DNA from 3 places in the Pantoea sp. X-Soil-MYKO-1785 genome. Region 2 is predicted to be linked to each of the others. Evidence: predicted binding sites of a transcription regulator. Region 2 holds the regulator's gene; each other region holds the start of a gene.
What was found. Region 2 encodes ArgR, which controls arginine synthesis, uptake and breakdown. Its sites were predicted from a motif close to ANTGAATAAAAATACANT; they were not measured.
Positions count from the first base shown of each region.

Region 1 (5,243 bases), 370 kb from region 2:
TGCTGGCCGACTGGTCTGCGGTCAGTGACGGCAGCCTGGTCACCCCGCTGGTACTCAGTAATCGCCGTCTCTATCTGCATCGTCTGTGGCACAGCGAGGGCAGAGTGGCGAGCTTCTTTGCCCTGCAGGAGGTGAAATCGGCGTTTGATGCCGGGGCGGCCAGTGAGGTGCTGAATACCCTGTTCGGCAATCGTCCGGATGACTGGCAGAAAATCGCGGCCGCTGTCGCGCTGACCCGCAAGACCGCCGTTATTTCTGGCGGGCCCGGCACCGGGAAAACCACCACGGTCGCTAAGCTCCTCGCCGCGCTGATTCGGCTTAATCCTGGCAATTTACGCATTCAGTTAGCCGCGCCAACCGGCAAAGCCGCGGCGCGCCTTACCGAATCGCTTGGCAACGCGTTGCAGAATTTAGCGGTCAGCGAGGAAGAACGTCAGCGCTTTCCGACGGAAGCGACCACGCTGCATCGCCTGCTGGGCGCGCAGCCGGACACCCAGCGTCTGCGCTACCACGCCGGTAACCGGCTGCATCTCGATGTGCTGGTGGTCGATGAAGCCTCTATGGTCGATCTGTCGATGATGGCGAAGCTGATCGCCGCACTGCCGGCCCATGCTCGGGTGGTGTTTCTGGGCGATCGTGACCAGCTGGCTTCGGTCGAGGCGGGGGCGGTGCTGGGCGATATCTGTCGCTGTAGCGAAAGCGGCTATAGCCTGGCGCGCGCGGAACAGCTCGCCTTGCTGACCGGATGTTCGCTGCAGGGCAGTGACGATCGGCTGGCACCTGCGGTTCGCGACAGTATCTGCCTGCTGCAAAAAAGTTACCGTTTTGACGCTAAATCGGGCATCGGCCAGCTGGCTCAGGCGATTAACCTCGGCGATGCACAGCAGGTGAAGGCAGTGTTCGCTGCGGGCTACCAGGACCTCAGCTATCAGCCGTTAACCAGTGGCGAAGCCTATCAGGCGATGCTGGATGAGGTGGCGCAGGGCTATCAGCCTTATTTGCAGCTGATCAGGCAACAGGCGTCTCCTGCCGAAGTGCTGGCCGCCTTTGGTCGCTATCAGCTGCTGTGTGCATTACGTGACGGGCCCTTTGGCGTGCAGGGCCTTAACCAGCGGGTTGAACAGCGGCTGATGCAGCTGCAGCGAATCCGACGCCCCGCAATCGGCGGGCGCTGGTATGCCGGACGTCCGGTGATGATCACCCGTAACGACAGCGCGCTGGGGCTGTTCAATGGCGATATCGGCATTACGCTGCGTGACGAAGAGGGCAACCTGAAAGTCTTTTTCCCGCTGCCGGATGGCAGCATCAAAGCGATTCAGCCGAGCCGCTTACCCTCGCATGAAACTGCCTGGGTGATGACGGTACACAAATCGCAGGGGTCGGAGTTTGAACATACTGCGCTGGTGATGCCAACCCAGTTTCTGCCGGTATTGACCCGTGAGCTGGTTTACACCGCGATTACGCGCGCCCGTAAACTGCTGACGCTCTACAGCGATCCAGCGGTGTTTCAGCGCGCCGTTCAGCTGCAAACGCAGCGGCGTAGCGGTCTGGTTGAGCGGCTGGGCGAGGCAGGATAAATCACAGGAAAAGCGGGCCGGGCGGCATCAACCGCCCGGTCCTGCTGGCGCTTATAGCGTGTTGCGGCTCAGATCGGCCATCAGAACTTTTGAGCGACGCTGATAGTTATACATCTCTTTTTTACTCTCAGGCAGCGACTCAATATCAACCGGCGTAAAGCCGCGTTCCTGGAACCAGTGAATACTGCGGGTGGTTAACACAAACAGCTTCTGCAGCCCCATCTGGCGCGCCTGCAACGCCACGCGCTGCAGCAACATTTCACCGCGCGATGAACTGCGGTAGTCGGGATGGACCGCCACGCAGGCCATCTCACCGATTTTCTCATCCATAAACGGATAGAGCGCGGCACAGGCGATGGTCAGATTGTCGCGCTGAATGATGGTGAATTTATCGATCTCCATCTCCAGCTGTTCGCGTGAGCGACGCACCAGAATCCCCTGTTGCTCCAGCGGCCGGATCAGTTCGAGAATACCGCCGATATCATTAATATTGGCACGACGAATCTGCTCAGCCGACTCCATCACAATCTGGGTACCGATGCCGTCGCGTGAGAACAGCTCCTGCAACAGCGCGCCATCTTCCTGATAGCTGATCAGATGGCTACGCCGCACGCCGCTGCGGCAGGCTTTAACCGCGCCGCGCAGGAAACGGACGGTGCCGGAGAGATAATCACCGCCGCTTTCAATCTCATCAATGCGCGCCTGGGCATCATTCGGGAACAGTTCGGAGATAATATTGCCTTCGCTGTCCAGTGCGCCCTGTTCAGAGCAGAAGCCGATCATCTTTTCTGCTTTGAGTTTAATCGCCAGCTGGGTCGCGACCTCTTCTGAAGTAAGATTGAAACTCTCACCGGTCACTGAAACCGCCACCGGACCAAGCAGCACAATCGCATCGTTATCCAGCTGACGATGAATCGCCTCTTCATCGATACGACGAATACGCCCGCTGTGACAATAATCGACGCCATCATCGACACCCAGCGGCTGCGCAATAATGAAGTTGCCGCTGACCACATTGATATGCGCGCCCTGCAGCGGGGTATTGTTGAGGCTCATCGACAGACGGGCGGTGATATCTAACTGCAGACGACCGGCCGCCTGCTTCACCAGTTCCAGCGATTGCGCGTCGGTAACCCGGGTAAACTTGTGGTAAACCGGCTCCAGCTGGTGTTCCGCGAGGCTGGCATCAATCTGCGGACGAGCGCCATAGACCACCACCAGGCGGATACCGAGGCTGTGCAGCAGGCCTATATCATTAACGATGCCCGAGAAGTTCTCATGCTCAATCGCCTCGCCGCCCAGCATGATGACAAACGTCTTACCCCGGTGGGCATTGATATAGGGAACGGTATGGCGAAAACCCTGAACCAGTTCAGTACTACGTTCCTTCACAGCCAGCCCTCAGTGAATGTTTATTCGAATTTTTTGTATTTTTATTCTTTTCACTGCGATTTTGCAAGCGCTAATCCTGACGAAAATTTACGTTTTTTCGGGTGTCAAAGCCGCTAACAGCCTGCATTATTTAGGGTTTCCGGGGTGACATCACCTTCTGGATTGGATAAAGTTTTCGCCGCCATTTGATTAACTGGCGCTTTTTTAGACATTACACAGCAGCTGGAGCGGCATGTCGGATTTTAATTCCCACTTTTCACGCAGACGATTTTTACAAGGAACCGGCGCGTTACTGATGTTAAGCGTCAGCCGGGTCGGTATGGCCGCTAAAAACCATATCGTCGCGGTACGCATCTGGCCATCATCAACCTATTCCCGTATGACGCTGGAATCGAATGTGGCGCTGAAATATAAGCAGTTTGCCCTGAGTCATCCGGAACGGCTGGTGATCGATATTGAAGGCCTGCACCTCAATACGGTACTGAAAGGGGTCGATAAGCAGGTGAGGGTAGATGATCCCTTCATTAAAAATGCACGTGTCGGCCAGTTTGACAGCAATACGGTGCGGGTGGTGCTGGAGCTAAAGCGCAGCGTAGCACCGAAGATCTTTAACCTGTCGCCGGTGGCGGGGATCAATCACCGGCTGGTAGTGGATCTCTATCCGAGCCAGAATCAGGTTGAAGACGATCCGCTGCTGGCGTTGCTGAGGGACTATAATCAGGGCGATCTTGAGAAAAATGAAACGGTGCAGGCGCCGCTACCGGGTAAAGCCGGGCGCGATCGTCCGATCATTATCATGATCGATCCCGGCCATGGCGGCGAAGATCCGGGCGCGCACGGCAAATATAAAACCCGTGAGAAAGATATTGTGCTGAAGATCGGCCGACGGCTGAAAGCGTTGATCGATAAAGAAGCCAACATGAAGGCCTACATGACGCGCAATGAAGATGTGTTTATTCCGCTGCGCGTCAGAGTGGCCAAAGCCCGTAAGCAGCGCGCCGATCTGTTTGTTTCAATCCATGCCGATGCGTTCACCAGCCGGGCGGCGCGCGGTTCGTCGGTGTTTGCACTCTCTACCAGCGGCGCGACCTCAGCCGCGGCCCGCTTCCTGGCACAGACCCAGAACGAATCTGACCTGATTGGCGGCGTCAGCAAAAGCGGCGATCGTTATCTCGACCATACCATGTTCGATATGGTGCAGCGGCAGACCATCCATGACAGCCTGAAGTTCGGTAAAGAGGTGCTGCACCGCATGGGGCGGATCAATCATCTGCATAAGCGTACGGTGGATCAGGCCGGGTTTGCGGTTCTGAAAGCGCCTGATATTCCGTCCATCCTGGTGGAGACGGCTTTTATCAGTAACGTGGAAGAGGAGCGTAAGTTGCGCACCACCCGTTATCAGCATCAGGTGGCAGAGGCGATTTTGCAGGGAATCAAAGCATACGTGCAGAGTGGGGCGGCGCTGGCGCACCGTTAAAGGGTGGCGGGTAGCAGGTGCTATCCGCAGCCGCTTAACCGCGGACAGGGGAAAAAAGAAATCAGGAGCGGCAGAAACAAAAAAACACCCTCTCAGGTGTTTAAATGATTGGTTGCGGGGGCCGGATTTGAACCGACGACCTTCGGGTTATGAGCCCGACGAGCTACCAGGCTGCTCCACCCCGCGTCCGTATTACTCTTTTTCACTTATTTTGCGCTTAGCGTTTTTCACCTTGCTACTTCGGTAAAAGGCTACAGAAGTATTGGTTGCGGGGGCCGGATTTGAACCGACGACCTTCGGGTTATGAGCCCGACGAGCTACCAGGCTGCTCCACCCCGCGTCCGTATTGCGCTTAGCGACTTTCACATTGTCACTTCTGTAAACGGCTACAGAAGTATTGGTTGCGGGGGCCGGATTTGAACCGACGACCTTCGGGTTATGAGCCCGACGAGCTACCAGGCTGCTCCACCCCGCGTCCGTGGATGCGCACTATACTCCGCGCGTTATTTGATGCAACCCCTTTTTGCACATAAAGGTCAAATTTACAGTCAGTTGCTGAAGGAATCAACCATCTGGCCAATTATTGAACTGATGGCGAAGCGCAGAAAGCGGATGGATTTCATTCTGTCGGGCGCTTTGCTATCGTCGCGGGACGAACATTTATAAAAAGAGACAATAATGAAAGCACACTGGGCCAGGATTGCACTGACCGGCGCACTCATCGCGCTGCTGGCGAGCTGTAGTTCTAAACCGACCGATCGCGGTCAGCAATATAAAGATGGCAAACTGGAACAGCC
Region 1 covers NZ_AP036000.1:3,351,969-3,357,211, reverse strand. Annotated here, with positions in the region: gene recD (exodeoxyribonuclease V subunit alpha) at 1-1,577, shown strand, start outside; gene argA (amino-acid N-acetyltransferase) at 1,629-2,969, opposite strand; gene amiC (N-acetylmuramoyl-L-alanine amidase AmiC) at 3,202-4,446, shown strand; tRNA gene AC6I8D_RS15875 (tRNA-Met) at 4,556-4,632, opposite strand; tRNA gene AC6I8D_RS15870 (tRNA-Met) at 4,710-4,786, opposite strand; tRNA gene AC6I8D_RS15865 (tRNA-Met) at 4,845-4,921, opposite strand; gene mltA (murein transglycosylase A) at 5,125-5,243, shown strand, end outside.
Region 1: the regulator ArgR is predicted to act here: its motif matches at 3,002-3,019, upstream of argA (amino-acid N-acetyltransferase).

Region 2 (5,243 bases):
CCGCTGCGTCACGAACTGCATCAGCTGATTCTGAGCGGATTTGAGCAGCACGGCATCGAGATGCCGTTCCCGCCTTTCCAGATGCGAATGGAAACGCTGGGCAAGAAACTGCCGGCCAGCAACGGGACACCGGCCGCACGCGCCTATAAATCAGGCGGCCTGTAAACGACAACGCCCGGCTAAGCCGGGCGTTGTTGGATTCAGGCGGCGATTACTGCTTCACAAATGCTTCGCCCTGCTCGATATCTTTCTTCAGCGTTTCCAGCATGCCGTTCAGCGCCTGCTGTTCGAAAGCGCTCAGGGTGCCAATCGGCTTGCGTTCGGCAATGCCGTTTTTACCCAGCAGCAGCGGCTGTGAAAAGAAACGCGCATATTCGCCGTCCCCTTCTACGTAAGCACACTCCACCACGTTAGCCTCGCCGTTAAGCGCCCGCACCAGCGACAAGCCGAAGCGAGCCGCAGCCTGCCCCATCGACAGCGTCGCAGAACCGCCACCGGCTTTGGCCTCAACCACTTCGGTTCCGGCATTCTGGATGCGTTTGGTGAGGTCAGCTACTTCCTGCTCGCTAAAGCTGACGCCTGAAACCTGCGACAACAGCGGCAGGATGGTCACGCCGGAATGACCGCCGATAACCGGCACCTCAATCTCGCCAGGCTGTTTGCCTTTCAGCGCCGCGACAAAGGTATTGGCACGAATAATATCCAGCGTGGTGACGCCGAACAGACGATTTTTGTCATAGACGCCGTGTTTTTTCAGGACTTCAGCCGCAATCGCCACCGTAGTATTGACCGGATTGGTGATCACACCGATTAACGCTTTGGGCGCGGTGGTCGCCACCTGGTCAATCAGGTTACGCACAATGCCGGCGTTAACGTTGAACAGGTCGGCGCGGTCCATACCGGGTTTGCGTGCCACACCGGCAGAAATCAGTACCACATCGGCACCCTGCAATGCTGGCGTGGCGTCTTCTCCACTAAATCCCTTGATCGCCACCGCAGTCGGAATATGGCTGAGATCGACGGCAACGCCCGGTGTCACCGGCGCGATGTCATACAGTGAAAGTTCTGAACCTGCGGGAAGCTGGGTTTTGAGTAGAAGTGCGAGCGCCTGGCCTATGCCGCCAGCGGCACCGAGTACGGCAACTTTCATTCTTAACTCCTTATTAAGGTGGGGCAGAGAAGAGCCGGAATTCCATCTGTGTCAGACCTTAATCAACTGCTCAGGTGATGACGCGTATCCGTTGTCAATTCTACGTGTTTTCACACGCGATCGCCGGATTCATAAGTTACTTATCATCTTAATACCTGAATGACCGACAACTTTGCCGTCGGCAGACAGAGAACGGCTACGTGCGTTTTCTGTTACTACACCACCAATAATATAACAACTTTGCAACCTTCGCCTTTCGGCGCTGTGACAGGGGTTTTGGTCTGGGACGATTTCTTTGCTATTATCGCCGCCCGCTAGCCGCCCGAACCCTGCTCATCAATCAACCGATTGCATAAAAATGCATTTAAATGCATAATCACCACTCTGCCGCGGGCGGATGTGCGGTTATTCCCTCTATTTATTGGTAACCTATGCGAAACCCATCGAAACAAGACGATCTGATCAAGGCTTTCAAAGCCTTATTAAAAGAAGAAAAATTCAGTTCCCAGGGCGAAATCGTTCAGGCGCTCCAGGATGAAGGCTTCGAGAACATTAACCAGTCAAAGGTTTCTCGTATGCTGACCAAGTTTGGCGCGGTACGCACCCGTAATGCCAAGATGGAGATGGTTTACTGCTTGCCCGCCGAGCTTGGCGTGCCGACTACCACCAGCCCGTTAAAAAATCTGGTGCTCGACATCGATTACAACGATGCGCTGGTCGTGATTCATACCAGCCCAGGCGCCGCGCAGCTGATTGCGCGCCTGCTTGACTCGCTGGGTAAATCAGAAGGCATCCTCGGCACCATCGCTGGCGATGACACTATCTTTATTACCCGCGCGCGCGACTTTACGGTTAAGCAGCTGCACGGGGCGATTCTTAACCTGTTTGAACAGGAACTCTGATAACGAGGCTGTTGATCGGGCCGCGCGCGACCGGTCAACAGCCCTTTCTGCCCGCCCCTGCCTCTTTTCCGGCCTCATCCTGTTTTAAAACAAATAGTTAGCCCGCACTTCGACCTGCTTTCGTCTTTGAAAATATTGGTCATACCTTTTGGTCTGCTTAACCTTTTGCGGTATTTTACACTGCTTTACATCACTACTCTGGCGTCATTACCCAGATCTAAATCAAAGACCAGTCTGATCGACCAGGGATTTTCGCACAAAAAGATAAATTGGTTTATCTCCCTGTTTTTGCAATAAAAAACGGCGAAAAGGTCATTTTTCCGCCGTTTTTTATAACGTTGAGTTATTAAAAGTAGCCATAAGGATAAAGAATCACAAAAAAACATTATTAGCGGGGTATTAATTTCTTACGTTATTAGTTCTATACTTCTTTTCGTGATGCAAATCACACCAACTAAAAAGATAAAAATTGACGACGAGGAAAAATATATGAACGTAAAAACGACTATCGCCACCCTGAGCATTCTCTCTGCCCTCTCTTTTGGTGCTGTAGCAGCAGAATCTGTCACAGCCGCACAGGCTCAGGATCTGCAACCGGCGGGTACCATTAGCGTCAGCGGCGTTGCGGGCTCACCGATGGAAATTAATCAGCAGTTGAGCGAAAAAGCCGATCAGCAGGGTGCAAAAGCCTACCGCGTGATTGAGGCGTACAACAACGGTAACTATCACGCTACCGCCCGTCTGTACAACTAAGTTCAGCCCAACCCCATATCGCCAGTAGCCCACTTTTTGATGCGCGGTTATGCGCCTCGGTGGGAAACGGCAACACAGTTCAGGAGAGTTGACCATGAAAACCACATTCGCTATTGCCGTACTCGGTCTGGCTTCGCTGTTCTCAGTGGGAGCCAGCGCAGCCAGCCTGGTTTCTAACCAGCAGGCACAGAGCCAGAATCTGCAGCCGATGAATCAGACTATCAGCGTCAGCGGTCGTGACGGAGATCAGACCAATATCCGTCAGGTTCTGTCAGAGAAAGCGGATGCGCAGGGCGCCAGCCACTATCGCATCATCGAAAACAACCAGGATGACACCTATCACGTCACCGCTGAGCTGTATAAATAATTAACCGTTATGACGCCGTGAAAGGCGCCTGAGAGACCAGAGTCGACGACCCGCTTCTTCTTTTCACCGCAGGTTGTTGAACGTATTGAGGAGACGAAAAATGAAAATCAAAACAACCATCGCTACAGTCAGCCTGCTTTCCGTTATGGCGTTCGGTGCATCTGCCGCCCAGCTGGTAACCGGCGAGCAAGCGCAGACTCTGCAGCCTGCGGGCACCGTAACCATCAGCGGTACAGCGGGAGCCCCGATGGATTATCGCGCTGAGCTGTCTCAGAAAGCCGATGAACAGGGTGCCAGCGCTTATAAAGTGATTGAAGCGCGCACCGGTGATAACTATCACTTCACCGCTCAGCTGTATAAATAATTCCTCGTCAGATTCATGACGAACCCTTTGGCCCCGCTCGCCGGGGCCCTTTTTCATCTGACGTTAAAATGCAGCTGGCCTTCCAGCTCCTCTTCCGCTTCATCAAACAGCAGAATCAGCGCGCCATAACGTCGTCGCTGCCCTTTCCCCAGGTTCACAAACTCTATTTCCAGCGGCATCGGCAATGATTCGCCGGTGACCACATCCCATAATCCATCCAGGTCGCAGATCCGCCGCTCCTCCAGCGAAAAACGCTCGCTGAACTGGCGAAAGAAGTGGGCCTGATCGACGATCTCATTGAAATCAAAACGCTCGGTTTTCATGCTGACGGCTCCCATGCTCCGTCTGCGGGCGACCCGCGCCGCCCGTTCATATCCGCTAGCCCAAACCGCCGAGGTGCAGCGCTTTGACCTCCAGATACTCTTCCATGCCCAGCACTGAACCTTCGCGGCCCAGGCCAGACTCTTTCACGCCACCAAACGGCGCCAGTTCGGTCGATACCGCGCATTCGTTAATGCCGATCATGCCGCTTTCCAGCGCGGCAGAGACGCGGAATACCCGCTGCAGGTTCTGGGTGTAGAAGTAGGCGGCCAGACCGAACGGCGTATCGTTGGCACGGCGAATCACCTCATCTTCGTCATCGAAACGAAAGCAGGCCGCGACCGGACCAAAAGTCTCTTCCTGCGCCAGCTGCATCCCTTCGTGCGCCTCGGTAATGACCGTCGGTTGCCAGAAGTTGCCGCCCAGCGCGTGGCGTTCACCACCGGCCAGCAGTTTGCCGCCTTTGGCGACCGCGTCCTTCACGTGCTGCTCCACTTTTTCCAGCGCAGAGGCTTCAATCAGCGGTCCGACAATCACCCCTTCCTCCATGCCGTTGCCCACTTTCAGCTTGTTCACTTCCTCTGCCAGCTGGCGGGTAAAACGGTCATAGATGGCGTTATGAATGTAGAAGCGGTTAACGCTGACGCAGACCTGGCCTGCATTACGGAATTTGTTGGCGATAGCCCCCTGCACCGCCGCATCGATATCCGCATCCTCGAATACAATATAAGGCGCATTACCGCCCAGCTCCATTGAGACCTTTTTCATGGTTTCTGCCGCATTGCGCATCAGCAGCTTGCCGACCTCTGTCGAGCCGGTGAACGAGATTTTACGCACCGCTTTGCTGGCCATGATGGCGTCACTGATGGCATGCGTATCACCTGCCACCGCGTTGAGCACGCCATCCGGCACGCCCGCCTGTTTCGCCAGCGCCAGCAGCGCGAAGGCCGAGAGTGGCGTGTTGTTCGCCGGTTTAATGATGCCGGTACAGCCAGCGGCCAGCGCCGGCCCCAGTTTGCGGGTCAGCATCGCCATCGGGAAATTCCACGGCGTGATGGCGGCGACGACGCCAATCGGTTCACGCGTTGCCAGAATGCGGGAACCCGGTTTGGCTGGTGGAATAATTTCGCCGTTGGCGCGTTTTGCCTGTTCGGCAAACCACTGGATAAAGCTGGCGGCATACTCGACTTCGCCTTCCGCCTCTTTCAGCGGTTTACCCTGCTCGGCGGTCATCAGCTGGCCCAGCCAGCGTTTGTTTTCAATCATCAGCTGATACCAGCGATAAAGGATTTCAGCGCGCGCTTTGGCCGTCCGGGCACGCCAGGCGGGGAAGGCCCGCTCGGCGGCGGCTATCGCCTGTTCGGTTTCTGCTTTGCCCGCTTTAGC
Region 2 covers NZ_AP036000.1:3,725,327-3,730,569, forward strand. Annotated here, with positions in the region: gene mscM (miniconductance mechanosensitive channel MscM) at 1-165, shown strand, start outside; gene mdh (malate dehydrogenase) at 212-1,150, opposite strand; gene argR (transcriptional regulator ArgR) at 1,582-2,052, shown strand; gene yhcN (peroxide/acid stress response protein YhcN) at 2,542-2,805, shown strand; gene AC6I8D_RS17625 (YdgH/BhsA/McbA-like domain containing protein) at 2,900-3,172, shown strand; gene yhcN (peroxide/acid stress response protein YhcN) at 3,273-3,536, shown strand; gene AC6I8D_RS17635 (barstar family protein) at 3,590-3,859, opposite strand; gene AC6I8D_RS17640 (NAD-dependent succinate-semialdehyde dehydrogenase) at 3,915-5,243, opposite strand, start outside.

Region 3 (5,243 bases), 3.2 Mb from region 2:
CACTTCAGGTGGACATCATCGGCGCGCTGCTTGACCGCAAAACTGGAGAAGACCGGCTCGCTGCGGCTGATGCAGTTGCTGTTCGGGCAGGTCAGCACCCGCTCAACGTGCTCCGGCAGCGTCGGGGCGATCTTCGCCACCACTTCATAGTCGTCGATGCGATTGACCGTGGCATGCGGCGCATAGACCGCCAGCTGATTGACCTGATCGTCGGTCAGAAAGGTGTTCTCAATCTTGATCAGATCTTTTCGCCCCATCTCACCTGACGGCAGATTCAGGCCGATGGTGATGCGCTGATCGGTTTCGGTCAGGCGAAACAGGGAGAGCAACTTAAAGCCGACCTGCGCCGGGATATGGTCGATGACCGTGCCGCGCTTGATCGCTTCGACCTGCAATTTGTTGTCGTGTGTCATCTGAGGATCTCCTTACAGGGCGAGTTCGCTGTTTAATACCAACGCCAGCAGAGCCTGACGGGCGTAGATGCCGTTCCCGGCCTGCTGGAAATACCAGGCGTAAGGGGTTTTATCGACATCGGTAGTAATTTCGTCGATGCGCGGCAGTGGATGCAGCACTTTCATGTTGTCGCGTGCCGTCGCCAGGTCGGCAGCCCGCAGAATAAACTGCGCTTTGACGTTGGCATATTCCGACGGATCGAGACGCTCTTTCTGCACCCGCGTCATGTAGAGAATGTCGAGCTGCGGCATCACCTCTTCAAAGCTGTCGTGCCGTGACCAGACAATGTTTTTCTCATCCAGCATATCGGTGATGTAAGCCGGCATTGCCAGCGCATCAGGGGCGATAAAGAAGAAGCGGTTGCCGTCAAACTTCGCCAGCGCCTGGGTCAGGGAATGGACGGTGCGGCCATATTTCAGGTCGCCGACCATCGCCACATTCAGCTGGTTCAGGCGACTCTGGGTCTCCTGAATGGTGAAGAGATCGAGCAGCGTCTGGGTCGGATGCTGGTTGGCACCGTCACCGGCGTTGAGAATCGGCACGCCGCCGGAGAACTCGGTTGCCAGGCGCGCGGCACCCTCCTGCGGATGACGCATCACAATCGCATCGACATAGGTGCCGATCACCGAAATGGTGTCGGCCAGGGTTTCGCCCTTTTTCCCCAGTGAGGTGTTGCTGCCGTCGGCAAAACCCACCGCCGATGCGCCGAGCCGATGAATCGCGGTTTCAAACGACAAGCGGGTGCGGGTTGAGGCTTCAAAGAAGCAGCTGGCGATCACGTTGTGCTTCAGCAGTTCCGGCTGCGGATGCGCTTTGAGCTGTGCGGCGGTATGCAGCACCAGTTCCAGCTCGTCACGGCTGAGGTCGTTGATCGAAATAATGTGCTTGCGATATAGCGGGTTAGCCATAGCTTTCTCCTCTGCGCGGCCGGATTGCGGACAAAAAAAAGCCCCTGCTTAAGGGGCTTTTTTATGATCGGGTCGATGACCGAAAGAAACAGCGGCGCCGCCTGCGGTCAGGCGTGATTGAGCGTCAAATTGTCCGCTGCGCTGTAGCATATTTCCTCCGGCAAATTGTGGCGAATTATACCGATTCGCGGCCGGGCAGCAAGGAAAAATCGTGCGCGAGGTAATCGTTTGCGGCACCACCAGCACGGCCTGCCCGGCCTCTCTGACCGGCGCGGATGCAGGCCGGCAATCTGGCGCAGCTGTCAGCGCTGACCGAGCGTCGCCACCATCACCGCTTTGATGGTGTGCATACGGTTTTCCGCCTGATCGAACACGATGCTGTGCGGCGATTCAAAAACTTCGTTGCTTACTTCCATCCCATTATGCAGATCGTACTGTTCCGCCATCTGCCGGCCCAGCGTGGTCTGATCGTCATGGAAAGCGGGCAGACAGTGCAGGAACTTCACCTCAGGATTGTGGGTCAGATCGAGCATCGCCCGGTTGACCTGATAATCACGCAGCAGGGCGATGCGCTCTTGCCACACCGCTTTGGCTTCGCCCATCGAAACCCAGACGTCGGTGTAGATGAAGTCAGCGCCGTTGACGCCGTCGGCAATGTTATCGGTGAGGGTAATTTTACCGCCGGTCTGCTGCGCGACTTTACGACACTGTTCTACCAGCGCGGTTTCTGGCCAGCAGCTTTGCGGTGCCACCAGCCGCAGATCCAGCCCGACCAGCGCCGCCGCTTCCAGCATGGTGTTGCCCATGTTGTTGCGCGCATCGCCGACGTAGACCAGCGTCATCTGGCTGAGCTTTTTGCCCGGCAGGTGCTCCTGCATTGTCAGCAGATCGGCCAGCAGCTGGGTGGGATGAAATTCCGTGGTCAGGCCGTTCCACACCGGCACGCCAGCGTGCTCAGCCAGGGTTTCCACCAGCGCCTGGCCGTAACCGCGATACTGAATGCCATCGTACATCCGGCCCAGCACCCGCGCGGTATCGCGCATCGACTCTTTATGGCCAATCTGGCTGCCGCTTGGGCCGAGATAGGTAACGTTAGCACCCTGATCGTAAGCGGCAACTTCGAAAGAGCATCGGGTACGGGTCGAGTCTTTTTCGAAGATGAGCGCGATGTTTTTGCCTTTCAGGGAGGGGACTTCACTGCCACTCTTTTTAGCGCGTTTTAATTCAGCCGCAAGGCTAAGCAGATAATCTATTTCGGCCGGGGTAAAATCCAGTAGCCTGAGGAAATGGCGCTGATATAGCTGACTCATACAACACTCCGGTAACCATATAAAGTGAATTAAAATTCAATCTAACCGTATGAATATGCATTTTCAAGCCCGGTGAGAATAAACTTTTCGTTTTGTGTAGTGGCGCGACAGGCAGTGTGGGAAAATAATTGTTTATTGCCGAACTCAGAGAGGACATCGTCATGGCATATGAAGCATTATTGGAAGAGCAGCGTGAAGAGACGCGCCTGATCATTGAAGAGCTGCTGGAGGATGGCAGCGATCCCGATGCGCTTTATACCATCGAGCACCATCTCTCGTGCAACAACTTCGATTCACTGGAAAAGGCGGCGGTTGACGCCTTTAAGCTGGGTTATGAAGTGACCGAGCCGGAAGAGCTGGAACTGGAAGATGGCACCACCGTAATGTGCGTTGACATCATCAGTGAATCGGCGCTGAAGCCAGAGCTGATTGATGTGCAGGTTGAGCAGCTGGTGAACCTGATCGGTAAATACAATGTCGACTACGACGGCTGGGGCACCTACTTCGAAGATCCGGACGCCGAAGATGAAGATGACGAAGACGCTATCGACGATGAAGATGATAACGGCATTCGCCACTAAGTCGCGCAGGGCGGGGAATTCTCCGCCTCTCTTCTTTTCCAGCCTCGTTTTAACACCATGAACTACGCACCGTTACTTGAACCGATTTATCAGTTTCTGCACTGCCGTACGCCACAAGCCTGGATTGATGAGGCGCGTAAACCCGAAAATCTGACCCTGTTATTAACCGATCACCTGGTGTGTGAGCTAAAAGCCGCGCAGACCGCAGTCTGGTTGATCCGCAAATATGTGGCTGACAAACCCAGCGGGGAGGCGGTTCTCGGCTGGCTGAAACCGTATGAAGATTTTATCTTCCGCGAAGATGGCGACAGCGACTTTATCAACGCCCATAAAAACCTCACCAAACGCATTATTGTTCGCAATGAACTGCCGTGGGCGGATGAGCTGGTGGAAAAGATGGTGCTGCTGATTAAAGAAGAGCTGCATCACTTTTATCAGGTGTGGGAAATTATGCAGTCGCGCGGGCTGGTCTATCAGAAGATCACCTCCAGCCGCTACGCGAAATCGCTGCTGCGTGAGGTTACCACTCATGAGCCGGAAACGCTGGTCGATAAGCTGATCTGCGGTGCCTATATTGAAGCGCGATCCTGCGAGCGTTTTGCCAGTCTGGCACCGTGGCTGGATGCGGAGCTGGAGACCTTTTATATCTCACTGCTACGGTCGGAAGCGCGCCACTATCAGGACTATTTAGCCCTGGCTGCCCGCATATCCGCGCGGGATATTACCCCACGGGTACAGGCTATTGGAGCAACCGAAGCATGGTTAATCAGCGAACCGGACAGCGAGTTACGTTTTCATAGCGGGGTACCGGCGTTCTGATAAGAGTAAACGGCGCTGTTACGACGGCCGTTTATTTTTTTAATTTAACCGGGTTGATTTCATTAATAATAGAACTTCAAACGTTAATTATTAAGTTAATACGGTTCCGTTACGTCCGCTGAATATTATTTGAGTCATCCCTCACAGAATGTTTTTTCTCTTCTGATCTTTCTCCCCGGAATACGTATATTGCCCTTGCCGAATTAGGGTTGTTATTATTTTAAGCAAAACCTGATTCATGATTTCTCTTTGCCAAAGAGGGGTTGTGAATCAGGTTTTTTTTTGCACCGGGCACAGCCGGTAAACAGGTCAGATACCTTATTCCGGACTGCCGATTTTGCTAACCAGCTTTAAATGGAAGGAGTCATAAAATGAGGGTAAGGACCTGTATTCTGTTATTTATTCCACTGTTATTTCAGCCTGCGCTGGCGCGGGCGGACAATTCCAGCGCGCTATCGCTCTCTGATAATGCTTTCCTGCACGATTCGCAACTTGATCTCAGGCTGCGCAATTACTGGAAGTATCTTAAGGAAAACGAAGCGCAACCGACCGCGGTTCATAACGCCTGGGGACAGGCGGCAGGTCTGGATTTTCGTTCCGGCTATCTGTGGGACTGGCTGGGCTTTGATGCCACCTACACCCGTGCGATCAGGCTGGGTGCCAGCGACAACTTTGCCTCGCGCGGTGTGCTGTACGACAGCGGCGGCAACCGGCAAAAAGCTGACGCACACGGCTTTAGCAAGTTTGGCCAACGCTATCTGAAAGTAAAGCTGGGCGACGAGCAGGCGGGATTCGAGGCGAAAGCGGGCTGGCAAACGTTCAACGATTTTGGCGTGCTGACCAACACTAACCGTTTGTCGCGTAACAGCTATTCAGGCTATAGCGGCGCGCTGAACGGGCAGAATCTGCGGCTGGATTTGGCTTACGTCACCAAAGCTCTTCGCCATGATTCACCGGACAGCCTGGCGCTGCAAACCCAGGACCAGCGGACCATTGCGGCAATCTATACCGGCGCCCTGAGCTATAAAACCGATCGCGGACGGCTCGCCTACGCTTTTGGCGAAGCGGAAGCCTACCAGCGGCGTCATGTTATCGAAGCGAGTTACACCCTCTCGCCACACTGGCGTCTCTCCTCACAAATTTATGGCAGTCAGGCGCTGGCAAATTATAAA
Region 3 covers NZ_AP036000.1:507,480-512,722, forward strand. Annotated here, with positions in the region: gene pyrI (aspartate carbamoyltransferase regulatory subunit) at 1-413, opposite strand, end outside; gene pyrB (aspartate carbamoyltransferase) at 426-1,361, opposite strand; gene argF (ornithine carbamoyltransferase) at 1,664-2,671, opposite strand; gene rraB (ribonuclease E inhibitor RraB) at 2,833-3,252, shown strand; gene miaE (tRNA isopentenyl-2-thiomethyl-A-37 hydroxylase MiaE) at 3,310-4,071, shown strand; gene AC6I8D_RS02290 (OprD family porin) at 4,443-5,243, shown strand, end outside.
Region 3: the regulator ArgR is predicted to act here: its motif matches at 2,695-2,712, upstream of argF (ornithine carbamoyltransferase).